Regions from separate parts of the Nocardioides ginkgobilobae genome, predicted to be linked through region 2. Evidence: predicted binding sites of a transcription regulator. Region 2 holds the regulator's gene; each other region holds the start of a gene.
The links. Region 2 encodes LexA, which represses DNA repair genes until DNA is damaged. Its sites were predicted from a motif close to TCGAACANNTGTTCGA; they were not measured.
Positions count from the first base shown of each region.

Region 1: the regulator LexA is predicted to act here: its motif matches at 7,098-7,113, upstream of ACYVID_RS17555 (HNH endonuclease signature motif containing protein).
Region 3: the regulator LexA is predicted to act here: its motif matches at 2,926-2,941, upstream of ACYVID_RS10450 (HNH endonuclease signature motif containing protein).

Region 1 is NZ_BAAGUS010000028.1:6,692-16,890, forward strand. It holds gene ACYVID_RS17525 (ATP-dependent DNA ligase) at 1-963, shown strand, start outside; gene ACYVID_RS17530 (hypothetical protein) at 995-1,546, shown strand; gene ACYVID_RS17535 (sulfotransferase family 2 domain-containing protein) at 1,552-2,181, opposite strand; gene ACYVID_RS17540 (DNA polymerase domain-containing protein) at 2,501-3,595, opposite strand; gene ACYVID_RS17545 (GNAT family N-acetyltransferase) at 3,678-4,964, shown strand; gene ACYVID_RS17550 (NUDIX domain-containing protein) at 5,017-5,589, shown strand; gene ACYVID_RS17555 (HNH endonuclease signature motif containing protein) at 5,645-7,084, opposite strand; gene ACYVID_RS17560 (hypothetical protein) at 7,504-7,857, opposite strand; gene ACYVID_RS17565 (fatty acid desaturase family protein) at 7,868-9,103, opposite strand; gene ACYVID_RS17570 (ferredoxin reductase) at 9,151-10,199, opposite strand, start outside.
Region 2 is NZ_BAAGUS010000013.1:108,749-118,947, reverse strand. It holds gene ACYVID_RS13285 (bile acid:sodium symporter family protein) at 1-480, opposite strand, end outside; gene ACYVID_RS13280 (ABC transporter ATP-binding protein) at 643-1,494, shown strand; gene ACYVID_RS13275 (ABC transporter substrate-binding protein) at 1,527-2,516, shown strand; gene ACYVID_RS13270 (iron ABC transporter permease) at 2,524-4,656, shown strand; gene ACYVID_RS13265 (ATP-binding protein) at 4,684-5,742, opposite strand; gene ACYVID_RS13260 (hypothetical protein) at 5,932-6,297, shown strand; gene ACYVID_RS13255 (LysM peptidoglycan-binding domain-containing protein) at 6,505-6,879, opposite strand; gene ACYVID_RS13250 (SDR family oxidoreductase) at 7,113-7,898, opposite strand; gene lexA (transcriptional repressor LexA) at 8,098-8,868, shown strand; gene ACYVID_RS13240 (alkaline phosphatase D family protein) at 9,061-10,199, shown strand, end outside.
Region 3 is NZ_BAAGUS010000009.1:63,899-74,097, forward strand. It holds gene ACYVID_RS10435 (GAF domain-containing SpoIIE family protein phosphatase) at 1-699, shown strand, start outside; gene ACYVID_RS10440 (maleylpyruvate isomerase family mycothiol-dependent enzyme) at 740-1,558, shown strand; gene ACYVID_RS10445 (oxidoreductase) at 1,588-2,520, shown strand; gene ACYVID_RS10450 (HNH endonuclease signature motif containing protein) at 2,955-4,436, shown strand; gene ACYVID_RS10455 (hypothetical protein) at 4,864-6,432, opposite strand; gene ACYVID_RS10460 (crotonase/enoyl-CoA hydratase family protein) at 6,438-7,295, opposite strand; gene pgm (phosphoglucomutase (alpha-D-glucose-1,6-bisphosphate-dependent)) at 7,359-9,011, shown strand; gene ACYVID_RS10470 (MOSC domain-containing protein) at 9,021-9,752, opposite strand; gene ACYVID_RS10475 (MFS transporter) at 9,904-10,199, shown strand, end outside.

The DNA.
Region 1 (10,199 bases), on a different contig from region 2:
ACCAAGCCCCTGACCCGCTACTTCCCCGAGCTCGTGGAGGCCGCCCGCGAGCAGCTGCCCGAGCGCTGCGTGCTCGACGGCGAGGTCTTCGTCGCGCGGCCGCGCGAGAGCGGGGGCCGGGAGCTGGAGTTCGAGGTGCTGCAGGAGCGCATCCACCCCGCCGCGTCCCGGGTCACGATGCTCAGCGAGACCACCCCGGCCGAGTACGTCGCCTTCGACCTGCTCGCGCTGGGCGAGGAGTCCCTGGTCGACCGGCCGTTCGCCGAGCGGCGCGCGGCGCTGGAGCGGGCGTGGGAGCAGGTGCCGCACGGCCGCTGCCACCTCACGCGCACCACGACCGACCCCGTCGAGGCGGAGCGGTGGTTCGAGCAGTTCGAGGGCGCGGGGCTCGACGGCGTGATCGCGAAGCCGCTCGGGGCGGCGTACGAGCAGAACGCGCGGACGATGCTGAAGATCAAGCACGAGCGCACCGCCGACGTCGTCCTCGCCGGCTACCGCGAGCACAAGACCTCCACGCCGGAGCGCCCGCTGCTGGGCTCGATGCTGCTGGGGCTCTACTCCGGCGGCACGCTGCAGCACGTCGGCGTCAGCGCCAGCTTCACCGAAGCCCGACGGGCCGAGCTCTGGAGCGAGCTGCAGGAGCTGGTCTGCCCGATCGAGGAGCACCCGTGGGGCGCCTGGGCCGGCGAGGCCGGCTGGGCCATCGCCAACCCGGACAGGGTTCCCGGCACCCAGAGCCGCTGGAGCGCCGGCAAGGACCTCTCCTTCACCCCGCTGCGGCCCGAGCGGGTGCTGGAGGTGAAGTACGACAACATGGAGGGGCGGCGATTCCGCCACACCGCGCACTTCAAGCGCTGGCGGCCCGACCGCGAGCCCACCTCCTGCGGCTACGAGCAGCTCGACGAGGTCGCCCGCTACGACCTCGCCGACATCCTCACCGACGGTCGAGGCGAGGGCGGCTGACGTCCCGGCCGCCGAGGTCTAGGGTCGAGGCATGGCCGAGACCTACCCCGTCGTCCTCCTCGTCGAGCAGGCGCTCTCCCCCGCCGATGCCGTCCAGGTCCGCTCCCTGCACGAGGAGCTGGTCGCGGAGGGGCAGACGGTGAGCTACCACGTGCTGCTCCCGATCCAGGACGCCGCGGCACGGATCGAGGCGGCCATGGGCTCGCTGGCCGGCGGCGACCTGCTGACCAGCCCGGCGGTCACGATGTCCGAGGTCGACCTGGAGTCGGTGCGCGAGGAGTGCCGGCAGGCCTCGGAGGAGGAGCTGCGGCTGACGCTGGCCCGGCTCGCCGACGCCGGCGCTATCGCGACCGGCCGGGTCATCCACGAGCCCCCGGTCGACGCGCTGGCCGCCGAGGTCGGGGCCATCGACGGGCGCGAGGCGATCATCCTGACCCGCCCGCACGTCGTGGCGGAGTTCTTCCACCTCGACTGGACCTCGCAGGCCCGCCGCAAGCTCGGCGTCCCGGTGCTGCACCTGCTCGAGCACGAGACGATCGAGGGCCAGTCCGCCGGGGGCGGCGAGGGGATCAGCGGCGCCTGAGCCCCTCAGAACTCGTACTTGAAGCGGCGCAGGTCCTTCTCGAAGACCTGCGCCACCTTGTCGCGCATCTCTGACGTGTAGTGCTGGCGGTAGTCGGTCGAGGGCCCGGTGTTGACCTTGAGGGTCTCCCCCGGCCACACCAGGCCGATCCGCTCCCAGACCTGGCGCAGGTCCTCGTCGAAGCGCTCCTGGCGGCCGATGAAGTCGGCCGGGCGGCCACGTGCCCGCAGGTAGGTGATCTGGGCCCGGCGCAGCTCGCGCTGCTCGTCGGGGCCGCGCAGCACGAAGCTCTCGAAGTCGGGGTACGCCGGCAGCACCCGCTTCCACAGCCGGTTCTTGGCCAGCTGCTTGGCGGCCTTCTCGTTGCCCTCGGCGGCCTGGGTCTCGGCGCGGCGCATCATGGCGTACCAGGAGTACATCCGGGCCCAGGGGTTCCGGACGAAGCCGAAGATGAAGTAGTCCGACAGCTCGGGGTGGGCCTTGAGCGCCGGACCGAGCCGGGCGTGCCGACCCCCGCGCAGGCCCTGGAGGTACTGCACGTCCGGGATGTCCGCCTGGAGCATCCGGTCGATGGTCGAACCACCGGTCTTCTGCACGTGCACGAAGAGCACGCGCTTCTCGTGGGAGACCATCATGCGGCGAAAACTACCAGTGGCCGACCGCCCGCCCCGACCCCCGCCGACCGCCGTGCCGGCCGCCCCGGCGCCCGCTGTTACCGAACCCTGGCGATCCTGTGGATCGCACGTGGTGGCCCCGCGCGGCAGCACTGCCTAGCGTTGTCACCACGAGGTCGCCGGGGGGCGGCCTCGTGACCTGGACCAGTGATCACGGGTCCGCGCGGCTGGGGGGCTGCGTGGCTCCGATCCACCAGGCAAGGGCTCCGGGGGGAGCCCGGTACAAGACGACGACCCGCCCGGAGCACGCTCCGGGCGGGTCTCGTCGTTCCCGACCCGCTCAGTCGGCGATCCGGTTGCCCTCGGCGTCCCAGTGCTCGGCGACCTTCTTGCTCGGCTGCACGCGCGGCGGCTCGCCCGGCATCTTGGGGTAGTCCGGCGGGAAGTTGAGCTCCCCGCCGGGCAGCGTCTCCCACAGCTCCAGCAGCGGCTCGAGGGAGAACGCCTCGTCGTCGATCGTGGCCCAGGCGTCGCCCTGGTCGGCCAGCATCTGCGGGACCGTCACGAGGTTGAGGTCGCGGGGGTCGCGCACCTCGGCCAGCGCCTCCCACGTGAGCGGCGTGCTGACGGGGGCACCCGGCTTCGGCCGCAGGGAGTAGGCCGAGGCGATGGTGCGGTCGCGGTTGTTCTGGTTGTAGTCGACGAAGATCCGCTCGCCCCGCTCCTCCTTCCACCACGCGGTCGTCACCTGGTCGTCGCGCTGCTCCAGGGCGCGCCCGAAGCCGATCGCGGCGTGCCGCACGTCGGTGAACTCCCAGCGCGGCTGGATCCGGACGTAGACGTGGACGCCGCGGTTGCCCGAGGTCTTGGCGTAACCGCGCAGGCCGAGCTCCTCCAGCAGCTCCCGCGCGACGCCGGCGACCCGGACCGCGTCGGCGAACGTCGTACCGGGCTGGGGGTCGAGGTCGATCCGCAGCTCGTCGGGGTGGTCGAGGCTCGCCGGGTCGTCGGTGCGGCGCACGGGCCACGGGTGGAAGGTGAGGGTGCCCATGTGGGCGCACCACACCGGGACCGCGATCTCGGTCGGGCAGATCTCGTCGGCGGTGCGGCCGGAGGGGAAGGTGATGGTCGCGGTCTCGAGGTAGTCGGGCGCTCCCTGGGGCACCCGCTTCTGGTAGAACGCGTCGGCCTTCGAGTCCTGCGGGCCGGTGGCCAGCCGCATCCCCTCGCGCACGCCGGAGGGCCAGCGCTCCAGGGCGGTCGGGCGGTCGCGCAGGGCCCGCATGAGCCCGTCCTCCACGGAGGCGACGTACTCCGCGACCATGAGCTTGGTGATCTCCGGCGTCCGGTCGGTCGCCTCGTAGATGACCCGGTCCGGGCTGCTCACCCGCACCGCCCGGCCGCCCGCCTGGACCTCCGCCGCCTTCGCCGCCATGACCCGACCCTAGGGCGCGGCGACGACAGGCCGGCCGCAAATCGCGTGGCCCCACCCCGACGGGCGCACCTACGGTGGGTCGGTGAGCTCCCACGACGACCTGACCTTCGAGACCCTCGACATCCACGCGACCGAGGGGCCGATGGCGGCGAAGGTGGCGGCGTACGGCGACGCCTGGCACCGCGGCTTCCACGAGGGCTCCCTGAGCGAGAAGCAGCGGGAGTTCTGGCTCGAGCACAGCCGCGCCGACGACGTGACCCTGCGGGCGGCGTACGCCGCGTCGTCGCTGGTCGCGGACCCCCCGCCGGTGGGGACCTTCACCAGCTGGGGCGGGTCGGTCAACGTCGGGGGCGGCACGCAGCTGCCGCTGCACATGATCACCGACGTCACCGTGGCCCCGACGCACCGACGTCGCGGGATCCTGAGTCGGCTCATGACCGACGACCTCACCGACGCGGCGTCGCGCGGCGTGCCGCTGGCGGCGCTGACGGTGTCGGAGGGCGGGATCTACGGTCGGTTCGGCTTCGGGGTGGCGACGCGACAGCGGATGGTCGAGGTCGACACCGGCCACGGCCGGTTCCGGCTGCGCGACACCGCGGACGACGGCTCGCTCCAGCTGCTCGAGCTGCCGCAGGCGCGCCCGCACGTCGAGCGGGTCTTCGTGCGACACCTGGCCACCACCCGGGGCGCGGTCTCGCGGCCGGCGTTCTACGGCCAGATCGAGGAGGGCCGGGACTGGGAGTCCGGCGACAGGGACACCAAGTCCAGGGTCGTGGTGCACCTGGACGCCGACGGCGAGGTCGACGGCTACGCCCGGTTCCAGCACAAGGACGAGGGCGAGGGTCCGCAGAGGGGCGTGGTGGAGCTGCGGGGCCTGCACGCGCTGACCGACGTCGCGTGGCGGCGGCTCTGGTCGTTCCTCGCCGACATCGACCTCGCGCAGGTGGTGAAGTCCCGCGTCCCCGTCGACACCCCGCTCCACCTGGCCGTGACCGACCCCCGGGTCGTGCGCAGCACGGCACTCGTCGACTTCCTGTGGGTGCGGGTCCTCGACGTGGTCGCGGCGCTCGAGGCGAGGCCCTGGCGCGAGGACGCGACGGTCGTGCTCGAGGTGCGGGACCGGATGGGGTTCGCCGACGGTCGGTTCCGGATCACCACCGAGAAGGGCCGGGCCTCCGTCGAGCGCGCGGGGTCCGACGGGGAGCCCGGCGTCACCCTCGACGCCGAGACGCTCGGGGCGCTCTACCTCGGCGACCAGCCGGTCACGGTCCACGCCGCCGCCGGCCGCGTGCACGGCCCGGACGTCGACACCTTCGCCGCCATGGCCGACCACGCCGGCCCGTCCCCCTGGTGCTCCACGGGCTTCTGAGGGTGCCGGGACGTGCGGGACGGCTGGACGCCTCAGGACCCAGCACAGGTTCGTGGCCCACGGTCTGGTCGAGCGGCAGGGGCGCCTCCTGGTCCTACGCCGCCGCGACGGCCGGTGCCTCGGCGGGCAGTGGGACGTCCCCGGCGGGACCGTCGAGGTCGGCGAGACGCCGGCTCGTGCGGCGGTCCGGGAGTGCTGGGAGGAGACGGGGCTGTGCGCCGTCGCGGGCGCCGAGGTGTCGCACCACGAGAAAAGCGACACGGAGGGGCGTGACCTCGTCTTCCACACGTTCACCTCCCGCCTCCACGAGGTCGACCACGCGTCCGAGGTCCACCTCCGCCCGGACGAGCACGACGACTTCCGGTGGCTCGACCCGCGGGACCTCGGCGAGGTGCCCCTGGTGTGGCACGTCGCCGAGACGCTCAGCCAGCTCCGCTGGGTCGCCCTCTCCTCGGGCACGGTTCACCGAGGGCCAGGGCCATGCGGAGGTCCTGGTCGCCAGCTGGTGCCGCGCAGGACCTGCCGATCGATCGAACGACGCCCCACTCGTGAGCAGGCCCGGCGGCACGTCCTGCTCGCTCGGCGCCAGGGGCTTTCGCCGGGCGCTTCCCGGGCGTGCTGGTAGCCCGACCGTCGGGTGGTGGTCGGGCTGCGAGCGTGTCTTGCTCAGGTGGTGAGGCTCAGAGTGGGGTGGTGCCGTCGGGGTGGACGAGGTAGTGGTGGCCCAGTGGGCTGGTCCAGAGCCAGTGGCCTGGTGAGAGTCCGGTGACGGCCCAGGGTTTCCCTGCTGGTGAGGGGTGGGTCTTGGCGCGGTGGTCGTGCCGGCACAGCGGGGCGAGGTTGTCTGTCGATGTCTGGCCGGGTGGTCCGCCTTGGTCCGGCGGGACGTACTCGACCGTGTGATCGAGGTCGGCGGACTCGGCCGGGCGGTTGCAGTGAGGAAAAGTGCAGGTCGTCCTGGTCAGTCTGACCCGAGTGGCGATGCGGTCGGGGACCTCGTAGGAGGACACCGCGACGCTGTCGTGGAGGTCGATGACGGGCTTGACGATGACCTGGGTGCCTGGGGTGCCGCACCAGTCGCGGATGGCGTCAGCGGTGAGGAGCTGGCGGTGGTTGTCGATCCGAGCGAGGTTGAGGCCGAGCTTGCCGGTGACGGGGTCGATCTGGGGGGCGCCGGTCAACGCGGCGTCGGAGAGGTGGACGGTCAGGACCACGACCCGGCGGGGTGCGGTGCGCGTGTGGGTTGCGCGGTCTCGACGACGCTCGCTGGCGCTGGCTGCTCGACCATCCTCGGTCGCCTCGGGGTCGGCGTCGGGGAGGGTGTCGTGGCCGCGGGCGAGGTAGCCGAGTGCTTTGGCTCGGCGGATGGCGAGGGTGTCTGTGGAGCCGTCGAGCAGGAGCTGGTGGGCGATCTGGCGGATCGCGGCTTCGAGGTCCTCGGCATCGGCCCGGTCCAGCAGCCCGTCGGCGGAGACGGCGGAGGCGGTGCCGACGCAGGTGGCGGGGGTGCCCAGGTCGAGGTCGAAGAACAGGTTGGAGCGGGTGTCGCACTCGCGGACCTCGGTGGCTTCGGGGTCGAACCGCGCCGAGGCTTCGAGGACGAGCCGGTTCACGGTGAGGGGGCCGGCGGTGTGGACGACGTGGGCGACCTGGGCGTCCACGAACCCCACCGCTTCCTCCGACAGGGCCTTGGTGGCCTGGGCCAGCTGTCGGACCCGCCACGCGGTCACCTGGCCTGCGGCCAGCCGGGCCCAGACACGGGGGAGGCGGTGCTTGGCCTCGACCGCGTCCCCGACCAGCAGCCGCCCCGACTCCCTAGTCCGGCCCAGCGCGGTGGCGAGCTCGGTGACTGCGAAGTCGGAGACCTCGGGGGCACCGGCACCGGCCAGCTCCAGCATCGTGTCCGCACCGGGCATCCCGAACCGCGACATCCACGCAGCCTCCGCCGCGTCGTACGCCTCCTCATCGGGGTCGGAGTAAGTGCCGTACAGGTCCGGCATCAGGACCCCGGTGGTGTGACGGTCCGCCCAGTCCGCGACCCCGATCAGCAGCTCCCGCGCCGCGTCGTCCTCACGCCGCTTGGCGGCGCGGATCGCGTCGAGGAGGGAGCCGGTGGACATGGTGAAAGTATAGTCGAACACACGTTCGATAACCAGAGTTTCCCCAGGTCAGATCGACTTTCCCGCGACCTTTCGGCGGGCCTGTTCGAAGCCCAGCCGAAGCGAGCACCCCAGCGAACGCGACCGACCGACGGAGCGCAACCAAGAAGCCCAGGCGGCACCGACGGCGACCACGGTCTTCCCAAATCCAGGGCCTGCTGCGGCGCGAACGCGCCACGACCCGCCGACGGCGGCCCAGGGAGCAACCCCGGGGGCAGAGTAGGCGCGGCGGCGTACAGGGTTTCGAGACGGCGCTGGCGCGCCTCCTCAACCGCCGTACGGGCTGGCGCTGGCGCACCCCCTCGGCCCGGCGGCGACACTCCCCTCTCACCTTCCCGCATCGAGCGGTCTCTCAGCCCGACCACCGGGGCCCTCGGCACCTAGAGCAGGGCGCTCGGGACGAAGACCGGCCGCCGGTCCAGGTCTTCGGAGGTCGGGCGGACGAACTCGAAGGCAGCGGTCCGCACGACCCGCCAGGAGGGCTCGACGGCGGCGAGCGCCTCGGCGCAGGACTCGTGGAGCGGCGGGGCGTGGAAGGCGTTGCGCGCGACCTCGAGGTCGTCGCCGACGAAGGCGATCGGTCGCCCGAGCGACTCCGCGCACGCGCCGCAGATGCGCGACAGCGCGCACTGGGTGACCCGGGTGCCGACCAGCTCGCGGCGGCCGTCGGGCCCGGTCTCCCACGCGAAGGGCGCGGAGACCGGGTCGACGTCGCGGCTCAGGCCACGCAGCATCAGGCGGACCTCACGACGCCTGCTTGCCCCGCGACCACGCACCGAGCTCGCTGCGGCGCGGGGGTCGCTCGGCGTCGGACTTGCGACCCTTGTCGATCGGCGGCGCCTCGGGCGCGTCCGGCTTGGCCGGCGGCTGCGGCGGCTTGTCGTCGCTGGTCCACGAGTTCGGCACGGACAGCTTGATGATCGTGCGCAGCGCCTGGCCGTACTGCTGGTGCAGCGGGCCGATCGTGTACGGGATGTCGTACTTCGCGCACAGCTCGCGCACGCGCACCGAGATCTCGCCGTACCTGTTGCTCGGCAGGTCCGGGAAGAGGTGGTGCTCGATCTGGTAGCCGAGGTTGCCCGAGAGGATGTGCAGCAGCTCGCCGCCCTCGAAGTTCGCCGCGCCGAGGATCTGGCGGAGGTACCACTCCGCGCGGGTCTCGTCCTCGATCTCCTCCTCGGTGAAGTGCATCGCCCCGTCGGGAAAGTGGCCGCAGAAGATGATCACGTAGGACCACAGGTTGCGCGTCAGGTTGGCCGCGGCGTTGGCCTTCAGGGTCGTCCTCCACTGGGGCCCCGACAGCGCGGGGTAGACGACGTAGTCCTTGAGGATCTGGTTGCGGCCCTTGCGCAGGATCTGCTTGAGCTGCCGCTTCATCTCCTTCGGGTCCTTCTCGCGCTTGCGGATCTTCTCGATGTCGAGGTCGTGCAGCGCGACGCCCCACTGGAACAACGTCGCCAGCAGCGCGTTGTAGACCGGCTGCCCGAGGTTGGCAGGGTTCCACCGCTGCTCGCGCGCCATCCGCAGGATGCCGTAGCCGATGTCGTTGTCGTAGCCCAGCACGTTGGTGAACTGGTGGTGCACGTAGTTGTGGGAGTGCTTCCACTGCTCGGCCGGCTGCGCGGTGTCCCACTCCCAGTTGGAGGAGTGGATCTCCGGGTCGTTCATCCAGTCCCACTGGCCGTGCATGACGTTGTGGCCGATCTCCATGTTCTCGAGGATCTTGGCCAGGCCGAGCAGGCTCGCGCCGAGGACGGCGCCGGGGACGCGGGTCCTCCTGGAGTGGGGCGTGGCCATGAGGGTCACGCGGCCGGCGGCCGCCAGGCCGCGCTGGATCCTGATCAGCCGGTTGATGTACGCCGCGTCGTCGGCGCCCCGTGAGGCCTCGACCTCCTCGCGGATCCGGTCGAGCTCGCGGCCGAGCTCCTCGACCTGCTCCTCGGTGAGGTGCATGTACTCCCGGACGTCCGAGATCGCCATGGGTGTCTCCGTTCCTCGGTGGTGCTCAGGTGTGGCTCGGGTGGTGCTCAGATGTCGAAGGTGCAGTCGCCGACGGCGGCAGTGACGCAGGTCTGCACCTGCTCGTTGCGCTGGTCGAACTCGTCCCCGTTGCGCAGGTCGCGGACCCGGCCCTCGACGAGCGTGAGCGTGCAGGTGTGGCAGATGCCCATGCGGCAGCCGTACGGCATCCCGACCCCGGCGCTCTCCCCCGCCTCCAGCACGGTGGTCGCGCCGTCGGCGTCGATCGTCTTCCCGCTGTTGCGGAAGGTGATGGTGCCGCCCTCTCCCCCCTCGCCGCCGAGCTGGAGGGTGAAGCGCTCCAGGTGCAGCTGGTCCTCGAGGTCGTGGGAGGCGAAGAACTCGGTGATGGCGTCGAGCATCGGTCCGGGACCGCAGGCGTAGGTCTCGCGCTCGCGCCAGTCGGGGCAGAAGGAGTCGATGCCGCCCTCGTCGTGGCCCAGGTCGAGCATGCCGTCGGTGTCGGTGTGCAGCCGGTGCAGCGTGAGGCCGTCGTGCTCCTCGGCCAGGCGCTGCAGCTCGTCGGCGAAGATCATCCGCTCCGGGGTGGGGCTGGAGTAGTGCATGACGACGTCGACGCCCTCTCCCCCGTCGGCACCGCGGAGCTGACCGCGCCGCTCCATCGTGCGCAGCATCGCCATGACCGGGGTGACCCCGGAGCCGCCGACGAGGAAGAGCATCTTGGCCGGCGGCGGGTCGGGCAGCACGAAGTCGCCCTCGGGGGCGGCCAGGCGCACGATCGTGCCGGGCTCGAGGCCCTTGACCAGGTGCGTGGAGAGCAGGCCCTCGGGCATCGCCCGGACCGTGATCGCGATGGTGCGACCGGACCGCCTGGGGGCCGAGGAGATGGAGTAGGAGCGCCACTGGAACTTGCCGTCGACCGGGATGCCGATACCGACGTACTGGCCCGGGCGGTGGTCGAAGCGCCAGCCCCACCCGGGACGGATCACCAGCGTGGCGGCGTCGTCGGTCTCGGGGACGACCTCCTCGATGCGGCCGCGCAGCTCGCGCTGGCTCCACAGCGGGTTGACCAGGCGCAGGTAGTCGTCGGGGTGCA
Region 2 (10,199 bases):
GGTCGAGGCGCGACGCACGAGCATGCCGATCGCCACGGGCACCAGCACGATGGCGATGACCTGGAGCACCTTGCCCAGCTGCAGACCCAGCTCGCCCTCGGCGTCGAAGTACCCGATCGCCAGGTTGGTGACCAGGGGGATCGTCACCGCGGCGAGGACCGAGTTGATCGCGGTAAGGGTGATGTTGAGCGCCACGTCGCCGCGGAAGAGGTGGCTGAACAGGTTGGCCGTCGTGCCGCCCGGCGAGGCCGCCAGCAGCATCACGCCGACCGCCAGCAGCGGGTCGAGGTCGAAGGCCACGACCAGGCCGAAGGCGATGACCGGCAGCACGAGCACCTGGATGCCCAGGGCGACGAGCACCGCGCGCGGAGTGCGGGCGACGCGGCGGAAGTCGGCGACCTCCAGGGACAGTCCGAGGCCGAACATGATGATCGCCAGAGCGATCGGCAGGCCGACGCTGATCAGCGCGGAGTCGTTCATCGCGGTCTCCTCCCGGGACGGTCCGTGTGACCGGCGCCACAGCCTAGGCGCAGCGACGGCCCCTTCGGTGGCGGCCGCGCGACGTACGCCGTCGACAGCACAGGTTCCCGCCTTCCGGACCCATTAGGTGAGGCGTCCCTAAATAAGGCTAGCCTTACCTATATGAACGGTCCCGACGTCGTCGCGCCTGCCCTCCGTGGCCGCGACCTAACCCTCGGCTACCGCGGCCACGACGCCCCGGTCGTCGAGGGGGCCGACCTGGCACTGGTCCGCGGCGAGGTCACCGCACTGATCGGCCCCAACGGCAGCGGCAAGTCCACGCTGCTGCGCGCCCTGGCCCGGCTGCACCGGGTCACCGCCGGCGAGGTGCTGCTCGAGGACGCGCCCACCGCCGGCCTCTCCGGCAAGGACTTCGCGCGCCGGGTGACCCTGCTCTCCCAGTCGCGGCCCGAGCCGTCGGGCCTCACCGTGCGCGACGTGGTCGCCTTCGGCCGCCACCCCTACCGTCGCCGCTTCGGCGGCCTGGACGCCGCCGACCGCGCCGCTATCGACCACGCCATGAGCCTCACCGGCGTCGCGGGCATGGCCGAGCGCGGCGTCGACGAGCTCTCCGGCGGCGAGCTGCAGCGCGTGTGGCTGGCCACCTGCCTGGCCCAGGACACCGGCGTGCTGCTGCTCGACGAGCCCACCAACCACCTCGACCTGCGCTACCAGGTCGAGGTGCTGGACCTGGTCCGCGACCTCGCCGACGACCACGGCGTCGCGCTCGGGCTGGTCCTGCACGACCTCGACCAGGCGGCTGCCGTCGCCGACACCGTGGTGCTGCTCCACCGCGGCCGGGTGCGCGGCACCGGCGCCCCCGAGGACGTGCTGACCGGCGACCTCCTCTCCGAGGTCTACGGCCTCCCCATCCGCACCCTCCGCGACCCCGACACCGGGGTCGTGCGCTGCGAGCCCCGCGGCAGGCACCGGCAGCGACGTGCTGCCCGGGCCCTCCCCCACCCGTGCCCGTAGGCACCACGACCACCAGACAGGACACCCACCCGATGAAGCGCACGCTCCTCCCGGCCCTGGCCGCGACCTCCCTGCTCGCGCTGAGCGCCTGCGGCACCAGCCAGCCCACGACCGAGGCCAGCGGCTCCGACACATCCGAGTCCTCCGGGAGCGCCGGCCCGATCACCCTGACCGACGCCGCCGGGCGCACCGTCGAGCTCGACGCCCCCGCCGAGCGGGTCGTCGTGCTGGAGTGGCAGATGGTCGAGGACGTCCTCACCCTCGGCCTGGAGCCGGTCGGCGTCGCCGACGTCGAGGGCTACACCACCTGGAACTCCTCGATGCCCCTGGACCCCGACACCCAGGACGTCGGCAAGCGCGGCGAGCCCAACCTCGACGCGATCTACGCCACCGACCCCGACCTGGTCATCACCGAGGTCTACGGCCCCGACGACGCCGTGGTCGAGCAGCTGGAGGAGTACGACGTGCCGGTGCTCGCCACCCTGGGCGCCGACACCGAGGACCCGATCGGCCAGATGGAGAAGACCCTCGACCTGATCGCCCAGGCCACCGGCCGCGAGGACGAGGCGGACGCGGCGATGGCCGACTTCGAGGCCGCGCTCGAGGAGGGTCGCGCGGCCATCGAGGCAGCCGACCCCGAGACGACCGAGTTCGCCTTCTTCGACGCCTACGCCCAGGGCTCCACCGTCGCGGTCCGGCCCTTCGGCCAGGGCTCGTGGATCGGCGAGATCGGGGAGGCGCTCGGGCTCACCAACGTCTGGGAGGGCGAGGTCGACGCGGCGTACGGCCTGGGCTCGACCGACGTCGAGGGCCTGGCCGAGGTCGACGACGCGCTGGTCCTGCACACCGCCACCCAGTCCGAGACCTGGCTGCCGCAGCTGGCCGAGAACCGGGTGTGGACCATCGCCGACTTCGTCGAGGAGGACCGGCTGCGCGCCTTCCCCGAGGGCGTGTGGACCTTCGGCGGCCCCCGCTCCGGCGAGCAGGTCGTCGACGCCTTCGTCGCGGCCGTGACGGGCTGAGCCGACCGTGAGCCTGCTGGACCGCACCGCACCGGTCGCCGACCGGCGCACCGAGGACCCCGCCGCCGCCCTCCCTGGCGGCGGCGGGGTCCTCGGCGCGGTCGCGGCCCTGCTGCTCACCACCGCCGCCCTGGTCGTCGTCACCGGCTGGCACCTCACGCAAGGCACCTCCGGCCTCGGCGCCGGCGACCTGCTGGGGGCCCTGCTGGGGCGCGAGCCCTCCGGCGCCAGCGCGTCCTCGGCGTACGACGTCCTCGTCTCCTCCCGGCTGCCGCGGGCCCTCGCGGGCATCGTCGTCGGGGTCGCGCTGGGCGCGGCGGGCGCGATGTTCGCCTCGCTGGCACGCAACGCGCTCGCCTCCCCCGACACGCTCGCCGTCAACGCGGGCGCGTACTTCGCCGCGACCCTCGTCGCGGCCCTCGGCATCCAGCTGCCCTACGTCGGCGACGGGATGGTCACCTTCGCCGGTGGCCTGGCGGCGGCCGGGTTGGTCCTGCTGCTGGCCGGCGGCGGAGCGGCCTCCACGACCCGGTTGGTGCTGGCAGGCTCGGCGGTCGCCCTGGCGCTGGGCTCCGCGGTCGGCGCCCTGCTGCTGCTCTTCGCCCAGGAGACCACCGGCCTCTTCGCCTGGGGCAACGGCACCCTGACCCAGCTCAACCTCGGCGGGGTGACCCGGATGGGCCCCGTCGTCGCGGCCTGCCTGGTGGCAGCGCTGCTGCTCGCGCGGCGCATGGACCTGCTGGCGCTCGGCGACGACACCGCTCGCGTCCTGGGAGTGCCGGTGCGCAGCACCCGGGTCACCGGGTTCGTGCTCGCGGTGGCGCTCTGCGCGGCCGCGGTCCACCTCGCCGGCCCGCTGGCCTTCATCGGGCTGTGCGCTCCGGCGGCCGTGCGGCTGCTCTCGCGGCGCCTGCCCTCGATCTCCCGGCACCTCGTGCTCGTGCCGCTCTCGGGTCTGGTCGGGGCGCTGCTCGTGCTGCTCGCCGACGCGACCCTGCGGGCCCTGCTCTCCCCCGAGACCGCCCTGGCCGTCCCCACCGGGGTCACCACGACGCTGCTCGGGGCGGTCGTGCTGGTGCTGCTCGCCCGCCGAGCCCGCGACGCCGGGCCCACCCGCCGGCCGGCGTCGGCCCGTCCGGGCCGCCACCACTCCCGGCTGCGGTACGCCGTGGTCTGCACCGTCCTGGTCGCCGCGACCCTCGGCGCGGCGCTGCTGGGACTCATGGCCGGCTACACCTGGCTGCTCACCGGCGACCTGCTCAACTGGGCGCGCGGTGTCGCGGTGCCGGTGGTGGAGTTCGCGATGGACGAGCGCGCGCCGCGCGTGGTCGCCGCGCTCGGCGGCGGGGCCGCCCTCGCGCTGGCCGGGACCGTCGTGCAGGCGGTCTGCCGCAACCCGCTGGCCGAACCCGGGATCCTCGGCATCACCGGCGGCGCCGGTCTCGGTGCGGTCGTGGTCGTCACCTCCGCGGGCGCGACCGTGGCCGTCTCGAGCCTGTCGATCGCCGTCGGCTCCACCGTCGGCGCGCTCGTCGCCTTCGCCCTGGTCTACGCGCTCACCTGGCGCGGCGGCCTGGACTCCGACCGCCTGGTGCTGGTCGGCATCGGCGTCGCCGCCGGCGCCCAGGCGCTGACGGCCTTCCTGCTCCTGCGCTCCGACCCGTGGAACACCCCGCGCATCTTCACCTGGCTCAGCGGCTCGACCTACGACCGCGAGTGGGCCCAGGTGCTGCCCGTCCTGGTGCTGCTGGCGGTCTCGCTGCCCCTGGCATGGATGGCGCACCGCGAGCTGGACCTGGTCGCGCTCGACGACGAGACACCGCGCCTGGCCGGCATCGACCTCGAGCGGCTGCGCCTGGTCGCCCTCCTCGCCGCAGCCCTCCTCACCGCCGCGGCGGTCGCCGCCGTCGGTGTCGTCGCCTTCGTCGGACTGGTCGCGCCGCACGCCGCCCGCGCCCTCGTCTCCGGCCGGCACCTGCGGGTCCTGCCGGTCGCCACGCTGCTCGGCGCCCTGCTGCTCTCGCTCGCCGACACGCTCGGACGCAGCGTCATCGCCCCGGCCCAGGTGCCTGCCGGGCTGGTGGTGGCGGCCATCGGTGCGCCGTACTTCCTCTGGCTCCTCCACCGCTCGCGGGCGTGAGGGGCGGCGAGCGGGGACAGTCCGCCGCTACGCCGGGTCGTCCGGCTGCTCGCCCCGCTCCTGGTCCCACTCCTCGGCGAGGTCGTCGGCGCGGCGGTCGAGATCGAGGGCGAACCACACCGTCGTGCCACCCGCGTCGCGCTCGGAGCCCCAGCGGTCGGTGAGCGCCTCGACCAGCATGAGGCCGCGGCCGTAGACCGCGAGCGGGTCCTCCTCGCGCGTCGGCTCGACCACCTCGCCCTGACCGCCCCGGTCGCGCACCAGGACGGTCAGCACCCCCTCGAGCAGCGAGAGCCGCACGTCGGCGACGGTGTGCGCGTGGTTGACGGCGTTGGTCACGACCTCCGAGAGGCACAGCTGCGCGGTCTCGACGATCTCCTCGCCGACGCCCCAGGTCTGCAGCTCCTCGCTGAGGAAGGCCCGTGCCCGGCGGGGCGCGGTCGGCTCGGGCGGCAGCCGCAGGCTCGCGGTGCGGGCACCCGGCTCCGCGGCCGCCTCCGTCTCGGCGAGCTCCTCGGCCAGGTCCCGCGAACGACGCGAGCGCGCGTCGGCGATGGCATCGGCCGTACGCCGGGCCGCCGCCTCGAGGAGGTCCGGACCCGCCGAGCCACGGTCGGGGGTCGTCTCCAGGACGACCAGCAGCCCACCGATCGGCGACCCGGTGCCGGGCAGCGGGACCACCGCGAGCACGGACCCACCGCGCTCGCGCTCCTGCTCGACCAGCCAGGGCCACCGCTCCTCGAGCGTGGAGAGCTCGGCATGGATGGCCTGTCCGGTGCGCACCACGTCGGTGAGCGGCACGTCGTCGTAGGCGTCGATGTGGCACCACTCGGGCTGGTGCGGCACCGGGTCACCCGCGTCCGGCCCGGAGGTGAAGCGCAACCGGCGTCCCCCGCCCTCGGTGAGCGCCAGCCCGACCCGGCACACCCCGGGCAGCAGGGCGAGGTCCGCCAGGACCGCGTGGGCGATCTCGTCGACGTCGCCGGCGCCGCTCGCCTCGAGGAGCGCCGACTCCAGGCGCGCGAGTGCGCCCGACGGCGCGCCCTGGCCCTGCGCCGCCGGATCGACCTGCCCCTGGTCCGGCATGACCCCGAATGTAGCGAGCGCCCCCCCCACCCGGTCAGGGACCGAGGTCCCGTGCCGACCGGCCAAGAGACACCCGCGTGAGGATCCGTGACGGTGCAGGGGTGGGTGTGGCGGACGTCGACCACAGGGCACCGCGGCACCCCGGCGGTTCGACCCGGCCGGGCGGCGCCGGTCGGGAACAATGGCACGGTGGCCGGGAGTGCGGGGAGCAGTGCGGGGAAGCGGGCCGGGTCGCGGCGCGGCCCGCGCCGGCGCTCTCGACACTCTCCACGGCTGCTGCTCCTGACCGGCGGCATCACAGCCCTGGTGGTCGCCTGGGGCTACCTCGTCTGGGCCGCCATCGACTTCGGTGCCGCTGCCCGGGCCGGTGAGCAGGTCGCCTGGGCGTTCCTGGCGCTGGCCTCGCTCGGTGCGGTGGCCTGCCTCTTCGCCGGGCTGATGCTGGGTGTGCGGCTGCTGCGGATGCTCGGCGTCCTGTCGCCGCAGGCACTGGGCGAGCCGGTCGACCCCGATCGAGCGCCGAAGCCGAAGGGCGGCAAGCGCGCCGCGCGCTAGCGACGAGCACCGGGCACGGGACCCTGGCATGCGGCCTGGCGGAGACCACCGAGGGGCGGGCCCGGGTGGGCCCGCCCCTCGTCTTCCCCGTGGTTTCGCCGGCCGGGGTCGAGGCGACCGGCGAAGTCTGTGTCGTGCTGTGGGTCTCGTGGCTCGCTGCGCTCGCACCTCGACCAGCGGTGGTGCTGCGCCCGCGGTCCCGCGGGCTCAGTCGGCCGCGGGCACCAGCAGTCGCTGGCCGGCGACGAGCATCCCGCCGTCGAGGTTGTTGAGCTCCTGGATCGTGCTGATCATGGCGCGCACGTCGCCGTCGTCGGTGCGGGCCGCGGCGATGTCCCACAGGGTCACGCCGCTGCCCACGACGATGACGTCGGTCGGGACCGGCTCGCCCTTCTCCGCGGTCGCTACCGAGACACCGGCGAACGCCACCGCGACGGCCACCGCCACCAGCAGACCGACCAGGAAGACCACGAGCCGGCCGCGACGGGTCAGCCGCAGCTCACCGCGACGGCCGTCGGCGTACGTCGCGGGGCGGGAGGTGCGGGTCGGGGCTGCTGCTGCGGGAAGGACCATGGTGCTCATCGGGATCTCCTGGGGAAGGCGGAGTGGGCTGCGCACCGATGTCTACTGACGGCCACCGACAGTCCCGGTGTGGCGCCGGTCAGGGAGGACCGGCGACGACTCCGGAGCTGCGGCTCGACCACCAGTTCGATCGAACACGTGTACGAGACTAGATCAGGTGTTCGAACGAGATCAAGGGGTTGGGCGAACAGATGTTCGACCTCATCCCTGCGGGCGAGCCCGCCCCACCCGGGTCAGCGCGTGCGCAACGACCGGCGCCCCTGCGCGGCGAAGAGCGCCGTGCCGCGGGCCGCGAGGCCCGGCGCGAGGGAGACGGAGCGCATGAGCGCACCACGCCACACGGGCACCGTGCGCACGACCCGGTCGGACCCGACCATCCCCACGGCGACCTCGGCGATCTCCTCGACCGTGAGGATGCGTCCGCCGGAGTGGACCAGGGCGGCACCCAGACCCTCGGGGTCCTGGGCGTCGAGCATCGCGGTCCGCACGCCGTCGGGGCAGACCGCGTGCACGCGCACCGAGCGCGGCGTCTCGGCAGCCACGGACATGCTGGCCGAGACCGCGGCCGCCTTCGTGGCGGCGTACACGCTGTAGCCCGGCACGGGGCCCAGTCCGGACAGCGAGGCAATGTTGACGATGTCGCCCCCGGCGGGGCCGAAGCCGTCGAGAGCCGCGCGCATCCCCCAGAGCACCCCGAGGACGTTGACCTCGACCACCCGGCGCACCTGCTCCTCGGACAGCTCCGAGAGCCGGCCGTCGTCACCGACGCCCGCGTTGTTGAACCACGCCGCGAGCCGGCCGTGACCGGCGGCCACCTCGGCCGCGTGCCGGTGGGCAGCGGGGTCCCGGACGTCGTGCGCGAGCCCCGCGACCGCACCGATCTCGTCCGCGGTGGTCGCGGCTCCCGCGCCGTCGACATCGGTCACCACCACCGACCACCCCTCGCGCACCAGGCGCTCGGCGATGCCCCGCCCGATCCCGCGGGCCCCTCCGGTCACGACGGCGCTGCGCTCGTTCACCCCCGCAGTCTCCCGTACGTCGGCGCGCGCGACGCCGCTCGTCCCAGCCCCCGGTCGCACGCCCCTCCGGCGACCGGCGCGACACGCCGGTTCGAACACATGTTTGATCGTTGTCGGTCCCGGGGCCTAGCGTGACCCCACTGGGTCCGACCCCTCGGACCCACCTGCGCCCGCACCCGCGCCACCCCCTGGAGGACCCATGGCCACCAGCCACGACGACCCGGCCACCGGCAGCACCGACACCCCGGGCACGCCCGGCACCCCGGGCGCGGTCACCACGCTGCCCGACGGGCCGCCCGACGCCAGCGGTCTGACCGCCCGGCAGACCAAGGTGCTGGAGACCATCCGCGACGCCGTCGCGCTGCGGGGCTACCCGCCCAGCATGCGCGAGATCGGCCAGGCCGTCGGCCTCACCAGCACCTCCTCGGTGGCCCACCAGCTCAAGGTGCTCGAGGAGAAGGGGTTCATCAAGCGCGACGGCAGCCGCCCCCGCGCGCTTGAGGTGTTCCTGCCCGAGTCGATGGCCGCCCGCCGATCGATCTCCTCGGCCGACGACACCGGCATCGACGAGACCGGGGTCGGCGACTCGCTGCCCGCCGCCTCCTACGTCCCGGTCCTGGGCCGGATCGCCGCGGGCGCGCCGATCCTCGCCGAGGAGCAGGTCGAGGACGTCTTCCCGCTGCCCAAGCAGCTCGTCGGCGACGGCCAGCTCTTCCTGCTGGAGGTGCGAGGCGAGTCGATGATCGACGCCGCGATCTGCGACGGGGACTACGTCGTGATCCGCCAGGCGCAGACCGCCGACAGCGGCCAGATGGTGGCGGCCATGATCGACGGCGAGGCCACGGTCAAGACGCTCTCGCGCAAGAACGGCCAGGTCTGGCTGCTCCCCCACAACGACGCCTTCGACCCGATCGACGGCACGCACGCCACGATCCTCGGCATCGTCACGGCGGTGCTGCGCAAGGTCTGAGGGTCTCGACGCCCGCTCGCCGGCGCGTGTCCGAGGGGTGAACGGACGGTGCTCACATCACGGAACCCATGACGTAGCCAGCCGGGTGTCGTTGGATGAGGCGTGATCTCGATCCAGCACTCCCCCGGGCAACCCGAGCACGCGTCGAGCGAGCCGGCACGACAGGGTCAGGCCCTCCCCCGACGTACGGTCTTGGCCACCGGAGCCGTCGCCGCCACCGCGGTGACCGCTGCGGGTGCCGCGCTCGCGAGCAGCCCGGCCCGCGCGGCCGACGGCACCGCGGACCGGGCCGGCGACACGTTCACGCTGGGGAAGCGTGAGCACCGGGTCTTCCAGCACGGCGTCGCCTCCGGCGACCCGCTCCCCGAGGCCGTCCTGCTCTGGACCCGCGTCACGCCCACTCCCGAGGCGACGCCGGGCTCGGGCAGGGGCGGGCCGGTCACCGTGCGGTGGGAGGTCGCCCGCGACGCACGGTTCCGGAAGGTCGTGAGCAGCGGACGCTTCCGCACCAGCGCCGCCCGCGACCACACGGTCAAGCTGGACGCGAAGGGCCTGCGGCCGGAGACCGAGTACTTCTACCGGTTCAGCGCGCTGGGCCAGCGCAGCCCCATCGGTCGGCTGCGCACCGCTCCGGGCGAGCGGGCCACCCCCGACAACCTGCGTCTCGGCGTGGTCTCCTGCGCCAACCTCGAGGCCGGCTTCTTCAGCGCCTACCGCGGTCTCGCCGAGCGCGACGACCTGCACGCGGTGCTGCACCTGGGCGACTACCTCTACGAGTACCCCACCGGCGACTACGGGCTGGGCCCGGACAACGTCGTCGTGCGTCCCCACGACCCGCCCACCGAGATGGTCAGCCTCGAGGACTACCGCCGCCGGCACGCCAACTACAAGAGCGACCCCGACCTGCAGGCGCTGCACGCCCGCTACTCCTGGATCGTGACCTGGGACGACCACGAGGTCACCAACGACCAGTGGAAGGCCGGCGCGGAGAACCACCAGCCGGGCCCTGCCTCCGAAGGAGGAGAGGGCGACTACAAGGTGCGGCGCGCCCGCGCCCACCGCGCGTACGACGAGTGGATGCCGGTCCGGATGGACGGCACCGCGCGGCTCGACGACGGCGCCCGGCTCTACCGGCGCCTGCGCTTCGGCGACCTGGCCGAGATCTCGATGCTCGACCTGCGCACCTACCGCGACGAGCAGGTCGCGACCGCCCTCCCGACCCCCGTGCCTGCCCTCGAGGCCGAGGTGAGCGACCCCGAGCGCACCATCACCGGTACGCGGCAGATGGAGTGGCTCAAGGACGCCCTGAGCCGCGGCAACCGCACCGCGCA
Region 3 (10,199 bases), on a different contig from region 2:
CAGACCGCCCTGCTCCCCCGGCTCCCGGAGACCGAGGAGCTGGAGATGGCCGCCCGCTACCGGCCCGCCGCCGCGCGGGACCAGGTCGGCGGCGACTGGTACGACGCCGTGCTCATGCCCTCCGGCGCGACCAGCCTGATGATCGGCGACGTCGTCGGGCACGACATCGGCGCGGCCGCGACGATGGGCCAGATGCGCACCACCCTGCGCGCCCTGGCCTGGGCCGTCGACGACCCGCCGTCGCGGCAGGTGCTGCGCCTGGAGGAGGCGATGGCCGACCTCGGCGTCGACGGCCTGGCGACCCTGGTCTACCTCCGGATCGAGGAGCCCGACCGCTCCGGCGGCCGCACGCTGCGCTGGACCAACGCCGGCCACCCGCCACCCCTGCTGCTGACCCCCGACGGTGAGGTCGCCTGGCTCGAGGACGAGCACCACGACCTGATGCTCGGCGTGCTGCCCGACGCCCACCGCAGCGACAACCGGCGCCGCGTCCCCGACGGCTCCACGTTGCTGCTCTACACCGACGGTCTGGTCGAGCGTCGGGGCGAGGACCTCACCGACGGGCTCGAGCGGCTGCGCAAGGCCGCGCTCGCACAGCCGCCGGGTCCGGTCACCGACTTCCTCGACGGGGTCCTCACCGACCTCGACGACGGGGCGCTCGCCGACGATGTCGCGGTCCTCGCGGTCAGGTTCCGGTAGCCACGCCGCCTGGTGGGCGCTGCTCGCTAGAGTCCGGCACATGAGCGACCAGGGGCTGCTGGCGGGGTACGCCGACGTGTGGTGGCAGGCGATCGACGACTTCACCGCCCTGCTCGAGAGTCTCGACGAGGCCGACTGGGACCGACCCACCGACCTCCCCGGCTGGGACGTGCGGGCGGTCGCAGCCCACGTCGCCCACCTGGAGAAGGTGCTGGCGACCGGCGAGGAGGAGCACGCCGACATCGGGGACCCGCCGCCGGCCCACGTCACCGGCCTGCTGGGCCACTACACCGAGATCGGCGTGGTCAACCGGCGCGACGCCAGCCCGGACGCCCTCATCACCGAGATCCGGGAGTCGGCCACCGCCCGGCGTACCGCCCTGCTCGCGGACCCGCCCACCGATGCCGACGCGATCCCCGAGCGGGTCTTCGGTGGCGTGCCGTGGTCGTGGCGCACCCTGCTGCGCAACCGCCCCCTCGACGTGTGGATGCACGAGCAGGACGTGCGTCGCGCCGTCGCTCGCCCCGGAGGCATGGACACCGAGCCGGCGCGGCACACCGCGGAGTACCTCGCCGAGTCCATGGGCTTCGTCCTCGCCAAGAAGGTCGGTGCCGAGCCCGGGACCTCACTGGTGCTGGAGATGGAGGGCAGCGCGCCCTTCGCCTTCGAGGTCGGTCAGGACCGCCGCGGCCGCGTGCTCCCCGAGCCGCCCGCGACCCCCGACGTGCTCCTGGCGATGGACCGCGAGTCCTTCACGTGCCTGGCCGGCGGTCGCCGTCCGGCCCCCGGGGCCGTGCGGGTCGAGGGCGACGAGGCCCTCGCGCAGCGCGTGCTCGACAGCATGGCCACCACCCCCTGAGGCGCCCCGACCAGCCGCAAGGACGACCCGTGACCGACACCTGGGACCTCGCCCGCATGCCCGACCAGGCCGGCCGCACCATCGTGGTCACCGGCCCCTCGCTCGGTGGCCTCGGCCACCACACCGCGCTCGAGCTGGCCCGACGCGGCGCCCGCGTCGTGCTCGCCGGGCGCACCCCGCGCAAGCTCGACGAGACGTCCGTGGCGATCACCGACGAGGTGCCCGCGGCCGACGTCGTACCCCTCGTCGTGGACCTCTCCGACCTGGCCTCCGTCCGCTCCGCCGGGGCGGCCGCCGCCGCCCTCGGGCCGATCGACGTGCTGGTCAACAACGCCGGCGTCATGGGGGTCTCGGGTCCGCGCACGTACGACGGGTTCGAGACGACCATGGCCACCAACCACTTCGGCCCGTTCCTGCTCACCGGCCTGCTGCTCCCGCAGCTGGCGGCCGCGGACGGTGGTGGTCGGGTCGTGACCGTCTCCTCGCAGTTCCACCGGGTGGCGCGCCGCGCACCGCTCGAGGACCCCCGCGCCGAGACCCGGCGCGCCGACCCGTGGGGCGCCTACGCCCGGTCCAAGCTCGCCAACCTGCTCTTCACCCTCGAGCTCGACCGGCGCTGCCGGGCCGCCGAGGTGCCGGTCAAGGCGCTGGCCGCGCACCCCGGGTTCGCCGGGACGCACCTGGCCGCGAACGGGCAGTACGGCCGGTCCTCCGGCGGCATCGCCTCCATCCTCGACGCCACCATCCGAGCGGTCTCCCAGTCCGCCGCGGCGGGCGCGCAGCCGACCCTCATGGCCGCGACCGCCGACCTCCCCGGCGGCACCTACTGCGGACCCAGCGGCCCGGGCGAGATGGCCGGTCGGCCCCAGGTGACGCTGATGGGCAAGCGCGCCCGCGACGCCGACGCCGCCCGGCGCCTGTGGGAGGTCAGCGAGGCGGCCACGGGCATCCGGTACCCCTGACAGTCGCCATCGCCGATCGCGATGTCGCGATGTCGCGATGTCGCGATGTCGCGATGTCGCGATGTCGCGATGTCGCGATGGATGGTCGACATGCGAGCAGCGCCAGCGCCCACCGCTGGTCGAGCAGGCGAGCGCCAGCGAGCCGTCGTCGAGACCGCGCACACCGCCGCGCCCTGCTGTACCCCTGGTTGCTCCCTGGGTCACCCTCGGTGGGTCGTGGCGCGTTCGCGCTGCAGCAGTTCCTGGATTTCAGGAAGCCGTGGTCGCCGTGGGTGCCACCTGAGCTTCTTGGTTGCGCTTGTCTGGGTGGTCGCCCTCCACTGGGGTGCTCGCTTCGGCTGGGCTTGGATCGGCGCTCCAGAAACTCGCCTGAAAGGTGGGTCTGACCTGGTGAAACTCTATTCTTCGAACGTGTGTTCGACTATACTTTCACCATGCCCACCAGTTCCCTCCTCGACGCGATCCGCGCCGCCAAGGCGCGCGAGGACGACGCCGCGCGGGAGCTGCTGATCGGGGTCGCGCAGTGGGCAGATGCGCACACCACTGGTGCGTTGATGCCGGACCTGTACGGCACGTACAGCCACCCCGACGAGGAGGCGCACGACGCCGCCGAGGCTGCGTGGACGGCCCGGTTCGGGATGCCCGGTGCCGACACCATGCTCGACCTCGCCGGCGCCGGCGCTCCCGAGGTCTCCGACTTCGCCGTCACCGAGCTGTCCACCGCCCTCGGCCGCACGCGCGAGTCCGGGCGCCTGCTCGTAGGTGACGCCATCGAGGCCAAGCACCGCCTCCCCCGCGTGTGGGCCAGACTGCTTGCCGGGCAGGTCACCGCGTGGCGGGTCCGCCGCCTGGCACAGGCCACGCGCGGGCTGTCCGCCGAAGCAGCGGGGTTCGTGGACGCCCAGGTCGCCCACGTCGTCCACACCGCCGGCCCCGTCACCGTGGACCGCCTCGTCCTCGAAGCCTCCGCCCGGTTCGACCCCGAAACCACCGAAGTGCAGGAGTGCGACACCCGCGCCAACCTCTACTTCGACCTCGACCTTGCCACCCCCGCCACCTGCGTCGGCACCGCGTCCGCTGTGTCCGCCGACGGGCTGCTGGACCGCGCTGATGCCGAGGACCTCGAAGCAGCGATCCGACAGATCGCGCACCAGCTGCTCCTCGACGGCTCCACCGACACCCTCGCGATCCGCCGCGCCAAAGCCCTCGGCTACATCGCCCGCGGCCAGGGCACCCTCCCCGAGGACGATCCTCGAGCGACGGAGGATGGTCGAGCAGGGAGGAGCGCCAGCGACGAGCGTCGTCGAGACCGCGCAACCAGCGCACCCACCGACCCCGGCACCCGCATCGGAAGCAGCACGGCTCCCCGCCGCACCGTGATCCTGACCGTCCACCTGAGCGACGCCGCGCTGACCGGCGCACCCCAGATCGACCCCGCCACCGGTGGGCTCGCCCTCAACCTCGCCCGCATTGAGAACCACCGCCAGCTCCTGACCGCCGACGCCATCCGCGAGTGGTGCGGGGTCCCCGGCACCCAGGTCATTGTCAAGCCCGTCATCGACCTCCACGACACCGTCGCCGTCGACTCCTACGAGGTCCCCGACCGCATCGCCAACCGGGTCAAGCTCACCAGGACCACCTGCTCGTTCCCGCACTGCCGCAGGCCCGCCGAGTCATCGGACCTCGACCACACCATCGAGTACGTCCCACCCGAGCAAGGCGGCCCACCCGGCCAGACATCGACCGACAACCTCGCACCACTCTGCCGCCACGACCACCGCGCCAAGACCCACCCCTCACCAGCAGGCAGACCCTGGACCGTCCAAGGACTCTCACCAGGCCACTGGCTCTGGACCAGCCCCCACGGCCAGCGCTACCTCGTCCACCCCGACGGCACCACCCCACTCACCGCCTGACCCCCAGGCACCGCAGCACCCGCTCGCAGCCCGACCACCACCCCCGTGGCCGGGCTACCAGCACGCCCACCCGCCGCTCCGTTGGTCGAACGAGTGAGAAGCCCCGGGGAACGAGCTGCCGGCGAACCGCCGCTCGACGTCCTCGCGGCGTCTCCATGCCATCCAGCCCGCCGGGCCGCGAGACGTCAGCCGCCGGCCCTGCTCTGTACCGCCGCCCCGACACCGACGCGCCGGCGCGGCCCCCGGGGGGCGGGCCTACCGGCCGCCGCAAGTCGCCGGCGACAGGTCGAGCGGTGCGGTCAGTCGGACGTAGACGCTGCTGGTCGCCGCATCGACCCGCACCTGGTCACCGCCCACAGACAGCCCACGCGGTCTCGACGACGGCTCGCGCTGTCGCTCGCCGGGAGAGACCACCGAACGAGGAGTCTCAGTCCCGCAGCCCGCGGGTGCCGTCGACGACCCGGACCAGCCCGGCGCGGGTGCCGACGAAGGCAGCGCCACCGGGGCCGAGGGTGACGGGGGCGCCGTCGCTGTCGGCCCACGGGCCGGTGCCGCCGCGCGCCGACCAGGCCGTGCGGCCGGTGCGGGCGTCGAGGGCGGTGAGGTACCACGCGTCGGCGCCCAGCCAGCTGCGGCGCTTGGTCCAGGCGTACAGCAGCCCGGTCGCCCGCGAGAGGGTCGCGCCCGACGTCGGCGCGACCTCCGGGGAGGTCCAGGCCGTGCGGCAGTCCGCCTCCACCCGCGCCAGCCCGCCCGACGGGCGGCGGCCGAGCACCCCGCTGGACAGCCCGGTCCAGCCGTGGCCGCTCGTGACGACCACGCCGCCCTCCACCGGCACCAGGGCGGCCTCGGTGGCGGACGCGTCGTCCTCGAAGACCTGCGTGCGGCAGACCTGCTCGCCGTCGCCTGCCCGCAGGACCACCACGTGCATCCGCGGGTTGGCGTTGTCGGTGAAGGCGAGCAGCGGCCCCGCGTCGGAGTCGACGAGCACCGCCCCCGAGCCGCTGCCGGCGTCGCGCTGGCCGGGCTTCACCCCGCTCCCGGTCTCGTACGCCGTCCGCCACCCGACCAGCGGGGCACCCGTCCTCGTCACGACCCGGTGCACCGCCTCGACCGTCGTGACGTAGACGCCGTCCCGGTCGGCGGCCAGCGGCTGCCCGACCGGCTCCCCGAGGTCCACGACGACCGGGTCGGCGTCCCCGGCGACGACGCCCACGAGCCCGGCGGCCGTCGCGAACCAGGCCCGCTCGGCCCCGTCGAGCACCACCGCCACCACGCAGTCCCCCGCCGGCACGACCGGGGCGAGGTCCACGACCGCCTCCGTCACGAGCGCCGGGTCGTCCGCGGCGTCGGCAGTGGCGACCTGCAGCAGCCGCCGGTCACCGGTGGCGACGAGCAGGTTGCCGGCGGCGTCGAGCACCGGCGGCGCGGGCGCCCCCGGCTCCCCGCACGCCTCGGGCAGCTCCTGCGTCGCGACCGGCCGCAGCGTGCGCGGGTCGATCACCTTGAGCCGCGCACCGCTCCGGCTCGTGCACAGCGCCGCGAGCCGCTCGTGGGAGTCGGGCAGCAGCGCTCCGCAGTGCTCCGCACCGAACCAGGCTGAGTCGACCTCCACCGACAGCCCCAGCGGACCGGGCAGGTCGGAGACGGTCGGCACGACGACCGGGTCGGGCACGCCCCCGTCGTCGGCGGGCAGCGGCTGGGCGGAGACGGGGCGACCCGTGTAGCCGGGGGTCACCCACGCACCCCCGCCCGGCGGCACCGGCAGCCGACCGTCCGGAATCACCCACAGCCCGCCCACGACGAGTCCGGTCGCGGCCACGGCCGCGAGCGTCGTACGACGGGTGGGGGGCCCGGACCCGAGCAGCAGCGGGCGCGCGCGGCGACCCGTGCGGGGCACCGCGAGCAGCACCACGACGGCGACGACGACCAGCGGCCCGAGCGCCAGCCACAGCGAGACGACCGCCACCCAGGCGACCGGACGGGCCCACCGCAACGGCGTCAGCGTCCCCGCGGGCCGAACTCCGGGGCGACCCGTGCGAAGGCCGCCTTGCGCGCGACGGCGGTGTTGCGCGCGGCCAGCAGCCAGGCCTGCTCGACCCGCTCGCGGAGGAACGTGTAGCGCGGGCCGGCCGTCCAGGTGTCGTCGAAGAGCCGCTTGGCCGCGGCGAGCTGGTCCGGCGAGCGGCCCTTGAGCTGCTGGGCGAGCGCGAGCGCGGCCGCCACGGGGTCCTCGTCGAGGGTCGTGACCAGGCCGAGGCGGTGGGCCTCGGTGCCGGGGACGACCTCGGCGGTCATCGTCAGCTTCTTGGCCACGTCGATGCCGACCAGCTCCTTGAGCGACCGGACACCGGACATGTCGGGGATGATCCCCCACTTGCCCTCGAGCACCGACCACTGCGAGTCGGGGGTCGCGACCCGGAAGTCGGCCGCCAGCGCGATCTGCAGCCCACCGCCGAGGCAGTGGCCGTGGACCGCGGCCACGACCGGGACCGGCAGCCGGCGCCAGGCCCAGCAGGCCTCCTGGAAGGTGTTGGTGCCGCGGAGCGGGTTCGGGACGAAGGAGCGCGCCACCCGCAGCGGCTGCTTCATCACGTGCGCGAAGTCCAGGCCGGCGCAGAACGCGTCGCCCTCGCCGGAGAGCACCACTGCTCGCAGGCTCTTGTCGCGGCGCAGGGTGCGCGCAGTGGCCGCGAGGTCGTCGAGCACCTGCAGGGTCAGGGCGTTGAGCTTCTCCGGCCGGTCCAGCCGCACGTGGGCGATCCCGTCGGTGACCGTGCAGGTGACGTGGCTGGCGGCCCGCTCGGTCGAGCGGGTGACGGCACTGGCTGCCCGGGAGGAGCTGGCGGTGGTCGACATGGCGCCGATCCTCCCACTTCCGTAGGGAGCGCCGGGGCGGTGGCGCACGGCATGATCACGGCCATGAGCCACCCGCGCGCAGGACAGCCGGCCCAGCCCGAGGACCTCGTTGACGTCGCCCACCTGGTGACGGCGTACTTCAGCGACGAGCCCGACCCCGACGACGTCGACCAGCAGGTCACCTTCGGCACCAGCGGGCACCGCGGGTCCTCGTTGTCGCGCTCCTTCAACGAGGCGCACATCCTGGCCACGACGCAGGCGATCTGCGAGTACCGCGCCTCCCAGGGCTTCGACGGCCCGCTCTTCCTCGGCCGCGACACCCACGCACTGTCCGAGCCAGCCTGGGTCTCCGCGCTCGAGGTCCTCGCGGCCAACGACGTCACCGTCCTGGTCGACTCCCGCGACGGCTACACCCCCACGCCCGCGGTCTCGCACGCGATCCTGCGCGCCAACGGTGCTCGTACGACGGGCAGCGGCCTGGCCGACGGCATCGTCGTCACCCCCTCGCACAACCCCCCGCGCGACGGCGGCTTCAAGTACAACCCGCCCCACGGCGGGCCCGCCGACTCCGACGCCACGAAGGTCATCGCGGCGCGGGCCAACGAGCTGCTGCGCGCCGGCCTGGAGGGGGTACGCCGGGTGCCGTACGCCCGGGCGCGGGCGGCCGCGACGGCGTACGACTTCCTCGGCAGCTACGTCGACGACCTGCCCTCGGTGATCGACGTCGAGGCGATCCGCGGGGCGGGGGTGCGGATCGGGGCGGACCCGATGGGCGGCGCGGCCGTGCACTACTGGGGCGAGATCGCCGACCGGCACGGGCTCGACCTCACCGTCGTGAACCCCCTGGTCGACCCGACGTGGCGGTTCATGACCCTGGACTGGGACGGCAAGATCCGGATGGACTGCTCGTCGCCCTCCGCGATGGCCTCGCTGATCGGGCGGATGGGCGAGGACGCCGCGTACGCCGTCGCGACCGGCAACGACGCCGACGCCGACCGGCACGGGATTGTCACCCCGGACGCCGGCCTGATGAACCCCAACCACTTCCTCGCCGTGGCGATCCAGCACCTCTTCGGCGGGGCCCGGCCGGACTGGCCGGACACCGCCCGCATCGGCAAGACGCTGGTCTCGAGCGCCATGATCGACAAGGTCGCCGCCGGGCTCGGCAAGCCGCTGGTCGAGGTGCCGGTCGGGTTCAAGTGGTTCGTGCCCGGACTGGTCGACGGGTCCTTCGGCTTCGGCGGCGAGGAGTCCGCGGGCGCCTCGTTCCTGCGCCGCGACGGATCGGTGTGGACCACCGACAAGGACGGCCTGCTGCTGTGCCTGCTGGCCGCGGAGATCATCGCGACCACCGGCCGCTCGCCCTCGCAGCACTACGCCGACCTGGTCGCCCGGCACGGGGAGCCGGCGTACGCCCGGGTCGACGCGCCCGCGACGCGCGAGCAGAAGGCCGCGCTCGCGGCGCTGACCCCGGAGGCCGTCACCGCCACCACGCTGGCCGGCGAGGAGATCACCGGGCGGCTCACCGAGGCCCCCGGCAACGGTGCCGCGATCGGCGGGCTGAAGGTGACCACGGAGTCGGCGTGGTTCGCCGCGCGGCCCTCGGGCACCGAGGACGTCTACAAGATCTACGCCGAGTCCTTCCGCGGCCCCGAGCACCTCGCGCAGGTCCAGGAGGAGGCCCGCGCGGTGGTGTCAGCCGCGCTCGGGGGCTGAGCCGACCCGTCAGGGTTCGAGCAGCTCGACCGGGTCCCCCGGCCGCACGACGCCGGCGGTGACCACCTCGCCGTCGACCCCGCACACCGGAGCCCCGCCGACGACCGGCAGCGCGGCGAGCACCCGGAGGTCCCGCTCGCCGGTCTCGGGGTGGTGGTCGACGACGGCGCAGCGGGTGGTCAGCGCTGCGGGTCGCACGACGGCACCTCCGACGCGCACCTCGCGCCCCACCCACGCCTCCTCCGCCCGCGGCGGCAGGCCGGTGTCGACGACCAGGTTGGCGCGGAACCGCCGCGGGTCCACCGGCGCACCCACCTCCGCGGCCAGCGCCTCCAGGGTCGAGAGCGCGACCAGGCTCACCGCCCCGGCGTACACCACCCCGCGCGCCGGCGCCGCCGCGAGCCGTACGTCGCGTGCCGGCGACAGGCCGAGCAGCGGGGCCGCCCGCGCCGCCAGCGGGTGGTCGAACAGGTCGAGGGCCACCTCGCGGCCCCAGTAGTCGCAGGTGACCTGCTCCCCGGTGCCGGCTGCGACGGTGCCGGCTGCGACGAGCGACTCCCCGTCGACCGCGAGGCCCATCAGCCGCGGGTGCGCGACCGTGCGGAGCACCTGCCGCGCCGCCACGTCGACCAGGCACCACCGCCGGTCCCCGACGACCCCGGCCGGCTCGATCCACACCTCGGGACGGGCCAGGTGACGGGTGCCCTTGACCGCGGCGTACCCGACGGAGACGACCTGCACCCCGCCACGGTAGCGAGCCGGCCGCGTGCGCGGGTTCGTGAGCGGCTGGGCCGCGTGGCTATCCTGGGCCCACAACTTCAGAAGCAGAGGGTTCGACGCGTTCTTGGTGGTGGGTCCGGCGCGATGTCCGCCGCACCCAGGAACACACCTCATGAGTCCCCTCGCTTCCTACCGTCGACTGCTCCACCTCGCCGGTCCGACCTACGTCCTCGTCGCCTTCCTCGGGCGGCTGCCGCTGGCGATGTCCCAGCTCGGCACGCTGCTGCTGGTCTCCTCGGCGACCGACAGCTACGGGCTCGGGGGCCTGGCCGCCGGGGCGCTCGCCGTCGCCAACGCCCTCGGCGCCCCGGTCGCGGGCGGCCTCGCCGACCGCGTCGGCCAGCGTCCGGTCGTGCTGGTGCAGTCGCTCGCCGGCGCGCTCGGCCTGCTCGCGCTGGTGCTCCAGGT